DNA from 2 places in the Stenotrophomonas sp. Nf1 genome. Region 1 is predicted to be linked to the other one. Evidence: riboswitches for the same ligand, from Rfam matches in the RefSeq annotation. Region 1 holds a riboswitch; the other holds the start of a gene.
What was found. Region 1 has a riboswitch for glycine ahead of gcvP (aminomethyl-transferring glycine dehydrogenase). Riboswitches for the same ligand answer to the same signal wherever they lie in the genome.
Positions count from the first base shown of each region.

Region 2: another riboswitch for glycine. It lies ahead of C9412_RS12230 (trimeric intracellular cation channel family protein); the one in region 1 lies ahead of gcvP (aminomethyl-transferring glycine dehydrogenase).

Region 1 covers NZ_PYTV01000003.1:400,152-406,079, forward strand. Annotated here, with positions in the region: gene C9412_RS08405 (siderophore-interacting protein) at 1-795, opposite strand, end outside; gene C9412_RS08410 (multidrug effflux MFS transporter) at 937-2,163, opposite strand; glycine riboswitch at 2,464-2,566, shown strand; gene gcvP (aminomethyl-transferring glycine dehydrogenase) at 2,629-5,496, shown strand; gene C9412_RS08420 (VOC family protein) at 5,589-5,928, opposite strand, start outside.
Region 2 covers NZ_PYTV01000006.1:40,595-46,522, forward strand. Annotated here, with positions in the region: gene C9412_RS12220 (3-deoxy-7-phosphoheptulonate synthase) at 1-468, shown strand, start outside; gene C9412_RS12225 (hypothetical protein) at 847-1,650, shown strand; gene C9412_RS12230 (trimeric intracellular cation channel family protein) at 1,682-2,299, opposite strand; glycine riboswitch at 2,384-2,487, opposite strand; glycine riboswitch at 2,501-2,590, opposite strand; gene C9412_RS12235 (GIY-YIG nuclease family protein) at 2,631-2,906, shown strand; gene C9412_RS12240 (nuclear transport factor 2 family protein) at 3,048-3,479, shown strand; gene C9412_RS12245 (hypothetical protein) at 3,483-3,920, shown strand; gene C9412_RS12250 (NAD(P)/FAD-dependent oxidoreductase) at 4,178-5,458, opposite strand; gene C9412_RS12255 (NYN domain-containing protein) at 5,582-5,928, shown strand, end outside.

The DNA.
Region 1 (5,928 bases):
CCCCGCCTCGCCCGCCACCCACGCATACAGCGGCCCCGCCACGCTGGCGTCGGCCTGTTCCCACAGGATCTGCGCATCCACATCGATGTCCTCCAGATCGTCACCGGCGGACACCGCCGAGGCCGCCGCCAGCCGGGCCTGGACCGCGTGCAGCAGCGGCTGGCCGTGGGCCGCCTGACCACGCGGCAACCAGACCAGCTCGGCCGTGGCCGGCGCCTTCAGCGGTACCGCATCGCCGGCCTGGGCGACCTCCAGCAGCGCCAGCGTGCGCGGCGGATCGGCCAGCGCGGCCAGTTCCTCGAGGATGCCGGCCACCGCCGGCAGCGCGGTTTCATCGGCCACCAGCAGCACCTGGCCGACACCCGCCGGTGGCTTCCATTCCCAGCCCTCGCTGCTGTCGGCACAGTCGGCATCGGGGGCCAGCAGCACCACGCGGTCGCCCGGGCGGGCGTGGATGGCCCAGCGCGAAGCCGGCCCGGTCTCGCCATGCAGGACGAAATCCACGTCTACCTCGCCCTGTTCCGCGCGCAGCTGGCGGATGGTGTAGGTCCGCATCGGCGGGCGCTGATCGTCCGGCAACGCCCGGTAGCGCGGATACCAGTCCTCGCCGCTGGGCACCTGCGGTAGGTCCTGGCCGGGCAAGGGGAAGAACACCTTGATGCGCTGGTCCGGGCCTTCGGTCTTCATCCGCGCCACGTCGGCACCGGTGAACACCATGCGGTCCAGGGAAGGGGAAAGAACGCGGCGCTCCTTCAGCGCCACCTCGAACAGGCGGTAGGTCTGCTGCGCAGCCATGGGGGAACCTCATGCGACGACATCGGATCGGCTGGCGGTCGTGCATCCACGCACTGGCTGGCTGGAGTCCCCAGCCTAGTCCGGTCACCGGTCGTCGCAAGCGTTGCGGGCATCACGGCCCGCCCTACCCCTGCGCGCTGCTCAATGGCCCGTGCAGGCTGCCTGTGCCGCGCGTTCACGCTGGTGTTCCCAGTACCAGAACACGAAGCCGGCGGCGAAGAACGCGGCCTGACCCAATGCCAAGTGCAGCGGGCTGGCACTGAGCAGCGGCGACACCACGCCGGCCACCACGGTGCTGATCATCAGCTGCACGAAGGCCTGCAGCGACGAGGCCAGGCCACGCTGGTGCGGGTACATGTCCAGCACCGCCAGCGCCAGGATCGGGAAGATCAACGCCATGCCCATGCCACCCAGGAAGATCGGCAGCACCGCCCACGGCAGCACGAACTGCGGCGCCAGTGCCACATAGCCGACGTTGAGCAGCACCGACAGCGCGCACAGGCCAAAACCGATGGCGACCTGGCGCGTCGGCGTGGTGTGGCCGGCCATGCGCCCGGACAGGAACGAGCCGGTGGTCATGCCACCAATGGTGGGAATGAACAGCCAGGCGAAGCCGCCCTCGCCCAGATGCAGGTGCTGCATCACGAACACCGGCGCCGAGGAGATGTACAGGAAGATGCCGCCGAAACCGATGCTGCCGGCCAGCGCCAAGCGCAGGAAGCGCGGATTGAAGCCGATGCGCACGTAATCGCGCAGCAGCACGCGCGGCGACAACGGTACGCGTGCCTCGACCGGATGGGTTTCCGGCAGGTAGCGCGCGGTGGCCGCCAGCAGCACCAGCCCGAACACCACCAGGAACCAGAAGATCAGCGGCCAGCCGGCGCCGCTGAGCAGGATCCAGCCACCGATGATCGGCGCGATCGCTGGCGCGATGCCGAACAGCATCGACACCTGACTCATCAGCCGCTGCGCGTCATGACCGTGGTACAGGTCGCGGATCACCGCGCGGCCGACGATCATGCCCACGCCCGCCGACAGGCCCTGCAGCGCGCGGAAGGCCAGCAGCGTGCTCAGGTCGGTGGAGAGCGCGCAACCGACCGAGGCGCCGACGAACACCACCAGGCCACCGAGGATCACCCGCTTGCGCCCCCAGGCGTCGGACAGCGGGCCGTGCGCCAGGCTCATCAGGCCGTAGAACAGCAGGTACACGCTGATGGTCTGCTGCACCGCCACCTCGTCCACCGCCAGGCGCTGGGCCAGCTGCGGGAAGGCCGGGAAAATGGTGTCGATCGAGAACGGACCGAACATGGCCAGGCCGGCGAGCAGCAGGGCCATGCGGCGGGTGGAAGGAGCAACAGCGGCGGTCATGGAAAAAGTGTCCGGCAGGGCCATGCGCGGCACGCACGGCCGGCGCCGGTCCCCTTGCGGCAGGGACGGCGCCAGATGAATACGAGAATACGGCCATCATAGGTGGGGATTGCACGCGATGCCATGCAGCGCTGCACAAAACGCACGACCGGGCCATCGGCCATTCAGGCCCGGCCGCACCGACCGGCGGCCGCCGGCGGGCCCGCAACGGGCTATAATCGGCGGGCAACACGGTGGGAGAAGCGGAACACCGCTGCCGAAGGCGCAACGCCCGTAATCGCTCAGGCCCGATACCACCCGTAACACAACTCTGGAGAGACCGGTTCGATCCGGCGCCGAAGGGGCACGAAGCTGCGGCCAGCCGCGCTTTTAAACTCTCAGGCAAAAGGACAGAGGGGCGCCCCGCAGACCGCCGACCGGCGGCTTGTGCCCGTGCGTGTGCCCTTTCCTGACGGATCCTTCGCCATGTCCCAGAACACCCCTTCCCTGCGTGAGCTCGAGCATCATTCCGCGTTCGTCGAGCGCCACATCGGCCCCAACGATGCCGAGATCGCGCAGATGCTCGACGTCGTCGGCCACGCGTCGCTGGATGCGATGACCGATGCCATCGTGCCGGCCAAGATCAAGTCGCCGGCGCCACTGGCACTGCCGCAGTCGATGACCGAAGTGCAGGCACTGGCGAAGATCCGTGCGATCGCCGACAAGAACACCGTGCTGCGCAGCTTCATCGGCCAGGGCTACTACGGTACCCACACGCCGAACGTGATCCTGCGCAACATCCTGGAAAACCCGGCCTGGTACACCGCCTACACCCCGTACCAGGCGGAAATCTCGCAGGGCCGCATGGAAGCGCTGATCAACTTCCAGACCCTGTGCGCCGACCTGACCGGCATGGAGATCGCCAACGCCTCGCTGCTGGACGAAGCCACCGCCGCCGCCGAAGCGATGACCCTGGCCAAGCGTTCGGCCAAGTCGAAGTCGGACACCTTCTTCGTGCACGACGCCGTGCACCCGCAGACCCTGGAACTGCTGCGCACGCGCGCCGAGCCGATGGGCATCGTGCTGCGCGTCGGCACTCCGGCCGAAGCGCTGGAAGCGGAAGCGTTCGGCCTGCTGCTGCAGTACCCGGACACCTTCGGCCAGGTCGGCGACTACAAGGCGCTGGTTGATGCCGTGCACGCACGCGGCGGCCTGGTGGCCGTGGCCACCGACCTGCTGGCGCTGACCCTGCTGGCCGCCCCGGGCGAATGGGGTGCGGACATCGTAGTCGGCAACAGCCAGCGTTTCGGCGTGCCGTTCGGCTTCGGTGGCCCGCACGCCGCCTTCATGGCCTGCCGTGACGCCTACAAGCGCTCGATGCCGGGCCGCCTGATCGGCGTGTCGATCGACGCGCAGGGCAACCCGGCCTACCGCCTGACCCTGCAGACCCGCGAGCAGCACATCCGCCGCGAGAAGGCCACCTCCAACATCTGCACCGCGCAGGTGCTGCTGGCGGTGATGGCCTCGATGTATGCCGTCTACCACGGCCCGGACGGCCTGACCCGCATCGCCCGCCGCACCCACCGCCTGGCCTCGATCCTGGCCACGGCGCTGCGCAATGCCGGCGTGCAGGTCGGTGGCGACTTCTTCGACACCCTGCACATCACCGGCGTGCATGCCGATGAGATCCATGCCAAGGCGCGCGCCGCCGGCTACAACCTGCGCGCGATCGACAGCGACTCGGTCGGCATCAGCCTGGACGAAACCACCACCCGCGCCGACGTGGTTGCGCTGGCTGCGGTGTTCGGTGCCCAGGCTGACGTCGACGCGCTCGATGCCAGCACCGCCGATGCACTGCCGGCCGGCCTGCTGCGCCAGTCCGCGTTCCTGACCCACCCGGTGTTCAACACCCACCACAGCGAGCACGAACTGCTGCGCTATCTGCGTTCGCTGGCCGACAAGGACCTGGCGATGGACCGCACGATGATCCCGCTGGGTTCGTGCACCATGAAGCTCAACGCCACCGCCGAGATGATCCCGGTGACCTGGCCGGAGTTCTCGCAGATCCATCCGCTGGTGCCGGCCGACCAGGCGCTGGGCTACAAGGAACTGATCGATACGCTGGAAGCGATGCTGGTCGAATGCACCGGCTACGACGCGGTGAGCCTGCAGCCGAACTCCGGCGCGCAGGGCGAGTACGCCGGCCTGCTGGCGATCCGCGCCTACCACCGCTCGCGCGGCGAAGGCCACCGCGATATCTGCCTGATTCCGGATTCGGCGCACGGCACCAACCCGGCTTCGGCACAGATGTGCGGCATGAAGGTGGTGGTCACCAAGACCGATGCCAACGGCAACGTCGATGTCGAAGACATCCGCGTCAACGCCGAGAAGTACAGCGACCGTCTGGCCGCGATCATGATCACCTACCCGTCCACGCACGGCGTGTTCGAGGAAGAAGTGGTCGAGATCTGCGAGATCATCCACCAGCACGGCGGCCAGGTGTACACCGACGGCGCCAACATGAACGCCCTGGTCGGCGTGGCCAAGCCGGGCAAGTGGGGTTCGGACGTTTCGCACCTGAACCTGCACAAGACCTTCTGCATTCCGCATGGCGGCGGCGGCCCGGGCGTCGGCCCGTGCGCGGTCAAGGAGCACCTGGCACCGTTCCTGCCGGGCAAGCTGGGTGACAACGGCCCGGTCGGCATGGTCAGCGCGGCCAGCTTCGGCAGCGCCTCGATCCTGCCGATCAGCTGGATGTACATCGCCATGATGGGCAGCGAAGGCCTGCGCAAGGCCACCCAGGTCGCGCAGCTCAATGCCAACTACATCGCCAAGCGCCTGGCCCCGCACTTCAAGACCCTGTACACCGGCCGCAACGGTCTGGTCGCGCATGAGTGCATCCTGGACGTGCGCCCGCTGGAGAAGACCAGCGGCATCGGCGCCGAAGACGTGGCCAAGCGCCTGATCGACTTCGGCTTCCACGCCCCGACCCTGAGCTTCCCGGTGGCCGGCACGCTGATGGTCGAGCCGACCGAGAGCGAATCGCTGCACGAGCTGGACCGCTTCATCGACGCGATGATCCAGATCCGCGAGGAAATCAGCGCGATCGAAGACGGCCGCCTGGACCGCGAGGACAACCCGCTGAAGAACGCGCCGCACACTGCCACCGCAGTGACCGCCAGCGAGTGGACCCACGCCTACCCGCGCGAACTGGCCGCCTTCCCGCTGGCCAGCCTGAAGCAGAGCAAGTACTGGCCGCCGGTGGCACGTGTGGACAACGTCTACGGCGACAAGAACGTGATGTGCGCCTGCATCCCGGTCGATGCCTACAAGGATGATGAAGTCGAGGCGTAATCCTTCGACCCGTCGGAAATGAAAACGGCCCGCGCGAGCGGGCCGTTTTCATAAGGGCGTGTGGACCAAGGTCCACACCCACAAAAAATCGATCACGGGTCCGGCATCTGTCCCAGGCTCAGCTGCCACGACACGCCGTAGCGGTCCTGCACCCAGCCATAGCGGTTGCTGAAATCGTAGTCGCCCACCGGCATCAGCCAGTGCCCGCCCTCGCCCAGCACGCGCGCGGCGCGTTCGAACTGTTCGGCGCCGGAGCACTCGACGAACAATGAGATCGACGGGCTGAAAGTGAAGTCGTGCACATCCAGGCTGTCGAAGCACAGGTAGTGGGTGCCACCGAGCAGGAAGATCGCCTGGCGCACCTGCCCGGGCACGCCGGCACCGGGCCCCTCCGGGTGGCGTTGCAGGGCCAGCAGGCGGAAATCGGCAAAG
Region 2 (5,928 bases), on a different contig from region 1:
GCCTCGAATCCGCATCACTTCCTGTCGGTCACCAAGCAGGGTGGCACCGCCATCGTGTCGACCACCGGCAACCCGGATTGCCATGTGATCCTGCGCGGCGGCAAGCAGCCGAACTACGATGCGGCCAGCGTGGGCGAGGCCTGCCAGGCGCTGGCCAAGGCCAAGCTGCCGACGCGCCTGATGATCGACGCCAGCCATGCCAACAGCCTGAAGAACCCCGAGAACCAGCCGAAGGTGATCGAAGACATCGCCGTTCAGTTGGAAGACGGCGAACAGCGCATCGTCGGTGTGATGATCGAGAGCCATCTGGTCGGTGGCCGCCAGGAACTGGTGGAAGGCCAGCCGCTGGTCTACGGGCAGAGCATCACCGATGGCTGCATCGACTGGGACACCACCGTGACGGTACTGGAGCGACTGGCTGCGGCCGTGCGCGCCCGTCGCGGAGTGAAGGTGTCCGAAGCCGCCTGATGGAAGCCGCCTGAGTGCGGCATGTGTGTGGATGGCGGCCAGTGCCTGCGGGGGTGCGGCCGCGATCAGGGCCGGTCGGAGTTGGAGACCGGCCCGTCCGCACCGGCGATGCGCCTGGCGCTGCGTATGTGCGACAGCGCCAGGTACATCGCCGGGGTGGTGTGAACCCCGACCATTGACGATGCGGTTGACGCGGTAGATCCACGCCATGCGTGGATAGGGGCAGGCCACGGCGCGATTTCGGAAGAGTTGCATGGAATCTGCCTGCAGCTTCGGCCGAAGATCGGGGCCTCACCTGGCTGGACCCCGCCGATGCACGTTTTCCCCGACGACAGCCCGTTGCAGCCAGAATGCCGATCAGTTTCCGGAGCGGCCGCCATGGCCCTCGTACGCTTGAAAGGCGGCCCGATTGCTGATGACGCGATCTCCGTCATCGAGGACTGGTTCGAATCCTCGTCTCCCGCGACCACGGCAAGCCTGCTGGCGGAACTTGATGAGAGAATCGAGCTTTACCGCAACGAAGGAGACCAGGCGCTTCTGCGTACGACGTTGAAGGCCAGGGCGATGATCGCGGCCTCTGCCGACCAACCGCGCGATGATCGTGAGTCCACCTCTTCGTTCAAGGTGGTGCCTGCAGCATCCCTCGTTGGCGACTGGAGCTCGGACTGCGAAACGGATTGCGTGATCGTCGACGGGGATCTGAGCGTAGAAGGCACGCTGGCGCTCAATAATCTGGGCGAGACGCTGTGTGTGATCGTCCTGGGCAGTCTCAGCGCCCGCAATCTTGACTGTGGTGGTTGGGTCTTCGTGCGTGACGATCTTGCGTGTGAGCATCTCCATGCATGCTCGCTCAACGATGGGATTCTGGCCGTAGGGGGAAGCATCACCGTGCAGACCTATCTCGAGACCGGCACATACACACAGGTCGGTCGTGAGCTGTACGCCAGCTTCCTTTCCACCGTCCAGAACGAGATTGTCGTTGAGGGCGGGGTTCACTGCCCGGGCTTCAGTAGACGGTCTGACCCCGACTACCTGTCCGGATGGATGGATCCCGAGCTGCTCGAGCAGGTCGACGCCGGCAGCGATGACTGTGACAGCCCATGGAGTGTCTATCCCTCAGAGGCCTACCGGCTGCGCATCCTTGCAGGCGGGAGCCCGATGAACTCCCGCCTGCGCAAGTGATCCGGAAGCAGGCGCACCCGCCAGGCCGCGGTCAATGCACTTCGTCGTGATACACAAACTTCGGCATTTCCCAGCGGTAGTGGATCGCCAGCAGGCGCATCGCGAAGCCGCCGCCCAGGCAGCACAGAATGGCAGTGGCGTCGGCCACGCCCCAGTGCAGCAGCAGTAGATACGCCGCGCCGGTCAGCAGCGCGATGATCGCGTACAGCTCCTTCTGGAAGATCAGCGGCACCTCGTTGCAGAGGATGTCGCGCAGCACGCCGCCGAACGCGCCGGTCAGCATGCCGGCAATCAACACGATGGGGGTGGCGTGGCCCGCCTCACGTGCGATCGAGCAGCCGATCAGGGTGAAGGCGATCAGGCCCAGGCCATCGAGTACCAGGAAGGTGCGGCGGAAGTGGTGCATCCAGCGCGCCACCCAGGTGGCAATCAGCGCCGCGCACACGGTGAAGCCCAGGTACTCGGGATGCTTCACCCAGCCCAGCGGGTAGTGGCCGAGCAGGATGTCGCGCAGCGAACCGCCGCCGAGGGCGGTGACGCAGGCGATCATGACCACGCCGAACAGGTCCATGCGGCGGCGGCCGGCGGACAGCGCGCCGGTCATGGCTTCGGCGGAAATGGCGATCAGATAGATGATGGACAGCAGCATGGGGCAGGCTCCGGGCGCGGTGGGGCCGGCCATGCGCGTATACCGCCACTGCCTGCGCAATGACGGGATGACGATGACCGGTGCCGCTCCCGCTGTCCTTTTGCCTGAGAGTTCAGCGGCGTAGGCCGCGTGCCCCTTCGGCGGATCGTCCCGGGCATGCCCGGTGACCTCTCTCCAGCTCGGCGAGTCGAATGCATGGTTGGTGGGATTCCAGCCCACCGGCCTGAGCGATCATGGGAGCCTGCGCCTTCGGCGGGCGCCAGCGCGGCGCCTCTCTCCTGCATTCGGGCGCCAGTATATCCGCTGCAGTGCAGCACGGCATAATCCGGCCATGGCCCCGTCCCTCCGCCCCTGGTTCCTGTACCTGCTCGAATGCCGCGATGGCAGTTTCTACGCCGGCATCAGCACCGACGTGGACGCGCGTTTCGCCGCCCACCAGGCCGGCAAGGGCGCCCGCTACACCCGCGCCCGGCCGCCGCTGCGCATCCTGGCCGTGCGCGAATACCCGGACCGCGCCGCCGCCTCGCGCGCCGAATGGCAGCTCAAGCAGCAGCCGCGCGAACGCAAGCTGGCTTGGCTGCAGGCGCCGGATCCCGCGCTTTTGTAGAGCCGAGCCCGTGCTCGGCTGCTGGATGGGCGACGAGGCTCAGCCGAGCATGGGCTCGGCTCTACAGTAGATCCACGCCATGCGTGGATGGGCGCGTGCGGCCATGCCATGATCGCCCAGCCCTCAGCGCTGGAGACCCGGATGTCCGCCGTTGCCCTGTTGTTCGCTCTCTCCGCATCAGCCAGCCCCGCCGCCGACCCGGCCACCCTCGCGGCCATCGAAGCCACCTGCCACGACTACGTCGACGGTCAGCTGGAAGCTGATCCGCAGCGCGTCGCCCGTTCCCTGCATCCGGATCTGGCCAAGCGCGCGGTGCTCGGCGATACGCCCGACGAGCGACTCGGCCTGCGCCGGATGTCGAAGGAGGAGCTGGTCGCGCTGACGAAGCAGGGCGCGTTGAAGACCCCGAAGGATCAATGGGACCGTCGCTGTACGGTGCTGGACGTGACCGGCAACGCCGCCTCGGTGCGGCTGGAAACCCCGTGGTTCGTCGACTACTTCCACATGGGGCGCTTCGAGCAGCGCTGGGTCATCGTCAACGCGCTGTGGTACCCGAAGCCGAAGGCGGAATAACCCATGCGCGCTGCTGGCCGCGCATGGCTCTGCATCGTCGTGCTGGTCGCCGGCATCGCGCTGCTGCCTGGCCTGTTGTACCTGCTCGGGATGGCACTGGTGGATGGTCGACCGAAGCCGGCGGGCCGCGCCGCCAGTGATGTGGCAGCGTGCGGCACTGAACCACGGGTGGAATACCAACCGATGAATCCCTGGCGATTCGCCGCGCAGTTCTTCGACAAGGACGTGATGAAGAAGAAGGCGCCCGACGTGGAGCGGGAGGCCCTCTGGATTGCCCGAAGCCATCTGTCGCAGCAGCCCCAGCGCGGCATGCTGCGATGGCATCTGAGCAGCGCAGCACTGACGATCTGGATTACCCGGCACTGGGGCGCGGCGCAGATTGCCGACACGGCGAGGAAGCAAGGCTTCTGCCAGCAATGGTCGCGCCCACGGATGAAGTAGCGCCACACCATGCGTGGATGGCGTCAACGGGGTCAGAGCCCTTTCCTGCGGAAAGGGATCCGACCCCTGGGCTGCCGGCCCTACCGCTTCGGCCGCCGGTCGTCGCGGTCATCACATGGTCGAAACGGGGGTCCCCGGTGGCCCGACGGGGAAGTAGAGCCACGCCGTGCGTGGCTGAGCTCCATGCAGCCTGCACAGACATTCATCCACGCATGGCGTGGATCTACTGCACCGGCCGAGGAGGCGCGAGTGCGGCCCTACCGCTTCGGCCGCCGGTCGTCCTGGTCATCGCCGAAGATGATGCGTGCGCTGCGCTGGTAGCTCCAGTACGCCACTGCCCAGTTCAGCAGCACCACGATGCGGTTGCGGAAGCCGATCAGGAAGAACACGTGCGCGGCCAGCCAGAACCACCACGCCAGCACACCGGACAGCTGCAGGCGGCCTAGATGCACGATGGCCGCCATGCGGCCGATGGTGGCCAGGTTGCCGTAGTCGGCGTACGTGAACGGACCGGGTTCGGGCTTGCCGTGCAGGCGCGCGCGAATCACCTCGGCCACGTACTTGCCCATCTGCTTGGCGGCCGGTGCCACGCCGGGTACCGGCTTGCCGTCGGCCTGGCTCAGTGCGGCCAGGTCACCGGCCACGAACAGCTCCGGGTGACCGGGCAGGGTCAGGTCCGGCTGCACCTGCACGCGCCCGGCGCGGTCCAGCGGCACCTCCAGCGTACGCGCCAGCGGTGAGGCGGCCACGCCGGCGGCCCACACCACGGTGCGTGCCGGCACGAACTGATCGCCGAGCTTGAAACCCTGGCTGTCGATGTCGCTCACCGGGGTGCCGGTCAGCACTTCCACGCCCAGCTTTTCCAGCTGCCGGCGCGCCTTCAGCGAAAGCACTTCCGGGAACGAGGACAGCACGCGTGGCCCGGCTTCGACCAACCGCACCTTGGCGCTGGCCGGGTCGATGTGGCGGAATTCGTTGCGCAGCGTGTGCCGTGCAATCTCGGCCAGGGTGCCGGCCAGTTCAACGCCGGTGGGGCCACCACCGACGATGGCGAAGCTCAGCCATGCCGCCTTCTTCGCCGGGTCCGGCTCGGCCTCGGCGCGTTCGAACGCCAGCAGCAGCTTGCGGCGCAGCGCGATGGCGTCGTCCAGGGTCTTCAGGCCGGGCGCATCATCGGCCCATTGGTCGTTGCCGAAGTAGGCGTGGGTAGCGCCGGTGGCCAGCAGCAGGCTGTCGTAGTCCAGCGCGCTGCCGTCGGCCATGCGGATCTGCCGGGCCTGCTTGTCGATGGCCACCACTTCGCCCAGCCGCACTTCCACATTGCGCTGGTGGCCGAGGATGTGGCGCAGCGGTGCGGCGATATCCGGCGCGGACAGGCCGGCGGTGGCCACCTGGTACAGCAGTGGCTGGAACAGGTGATGGTTGCGGCGGTCGACCAGAGTGATGCGTATGCGCTCGCGGGCCAGCGCACGGGTGGCCCAGAGACCGGCAAAACCGCCGCCGACAACGACCAGGTGGGGAACGCGCTCACGACTCATCGACTCACTCCAGTGGGGGCATTGGGGGAAGCGCCTGGCATCTTCGCACGCCGGCCGCCTGTCACGTCAGCGCTCGCACGGATCGGCGATACTTGGGTTCAGGCACACGCCCCTGAGGAGCCCATGAGCGAACCGGAAAAGCGCATCGCCCTGTTGATCGACGCCGACAATGCGCCGGCCTCGAAGATCGACGAAGTCCTGGCCGAAGTGGCGCGCTATGGCGTGGCCAACGTGCGTCGCGCCTATGGCAACTGGAAGAGCCCGCGATTGAAGGGCTGGGAAGCGGTGCTGCACGAGTATGCGATCCGCCCGATCCAGCAGTTCGCTTACAGCAAGGGCAAGAATGCCTCGGACATGGCGATGGTGATCGATGCCATGGACCTGCTGTACGCGCGCAACCTGGATGGATTTGCCATCGTTTCCAGCGATGCCGATTTCACTCCGATGGTGATGCGCCTGCTCACCGATGG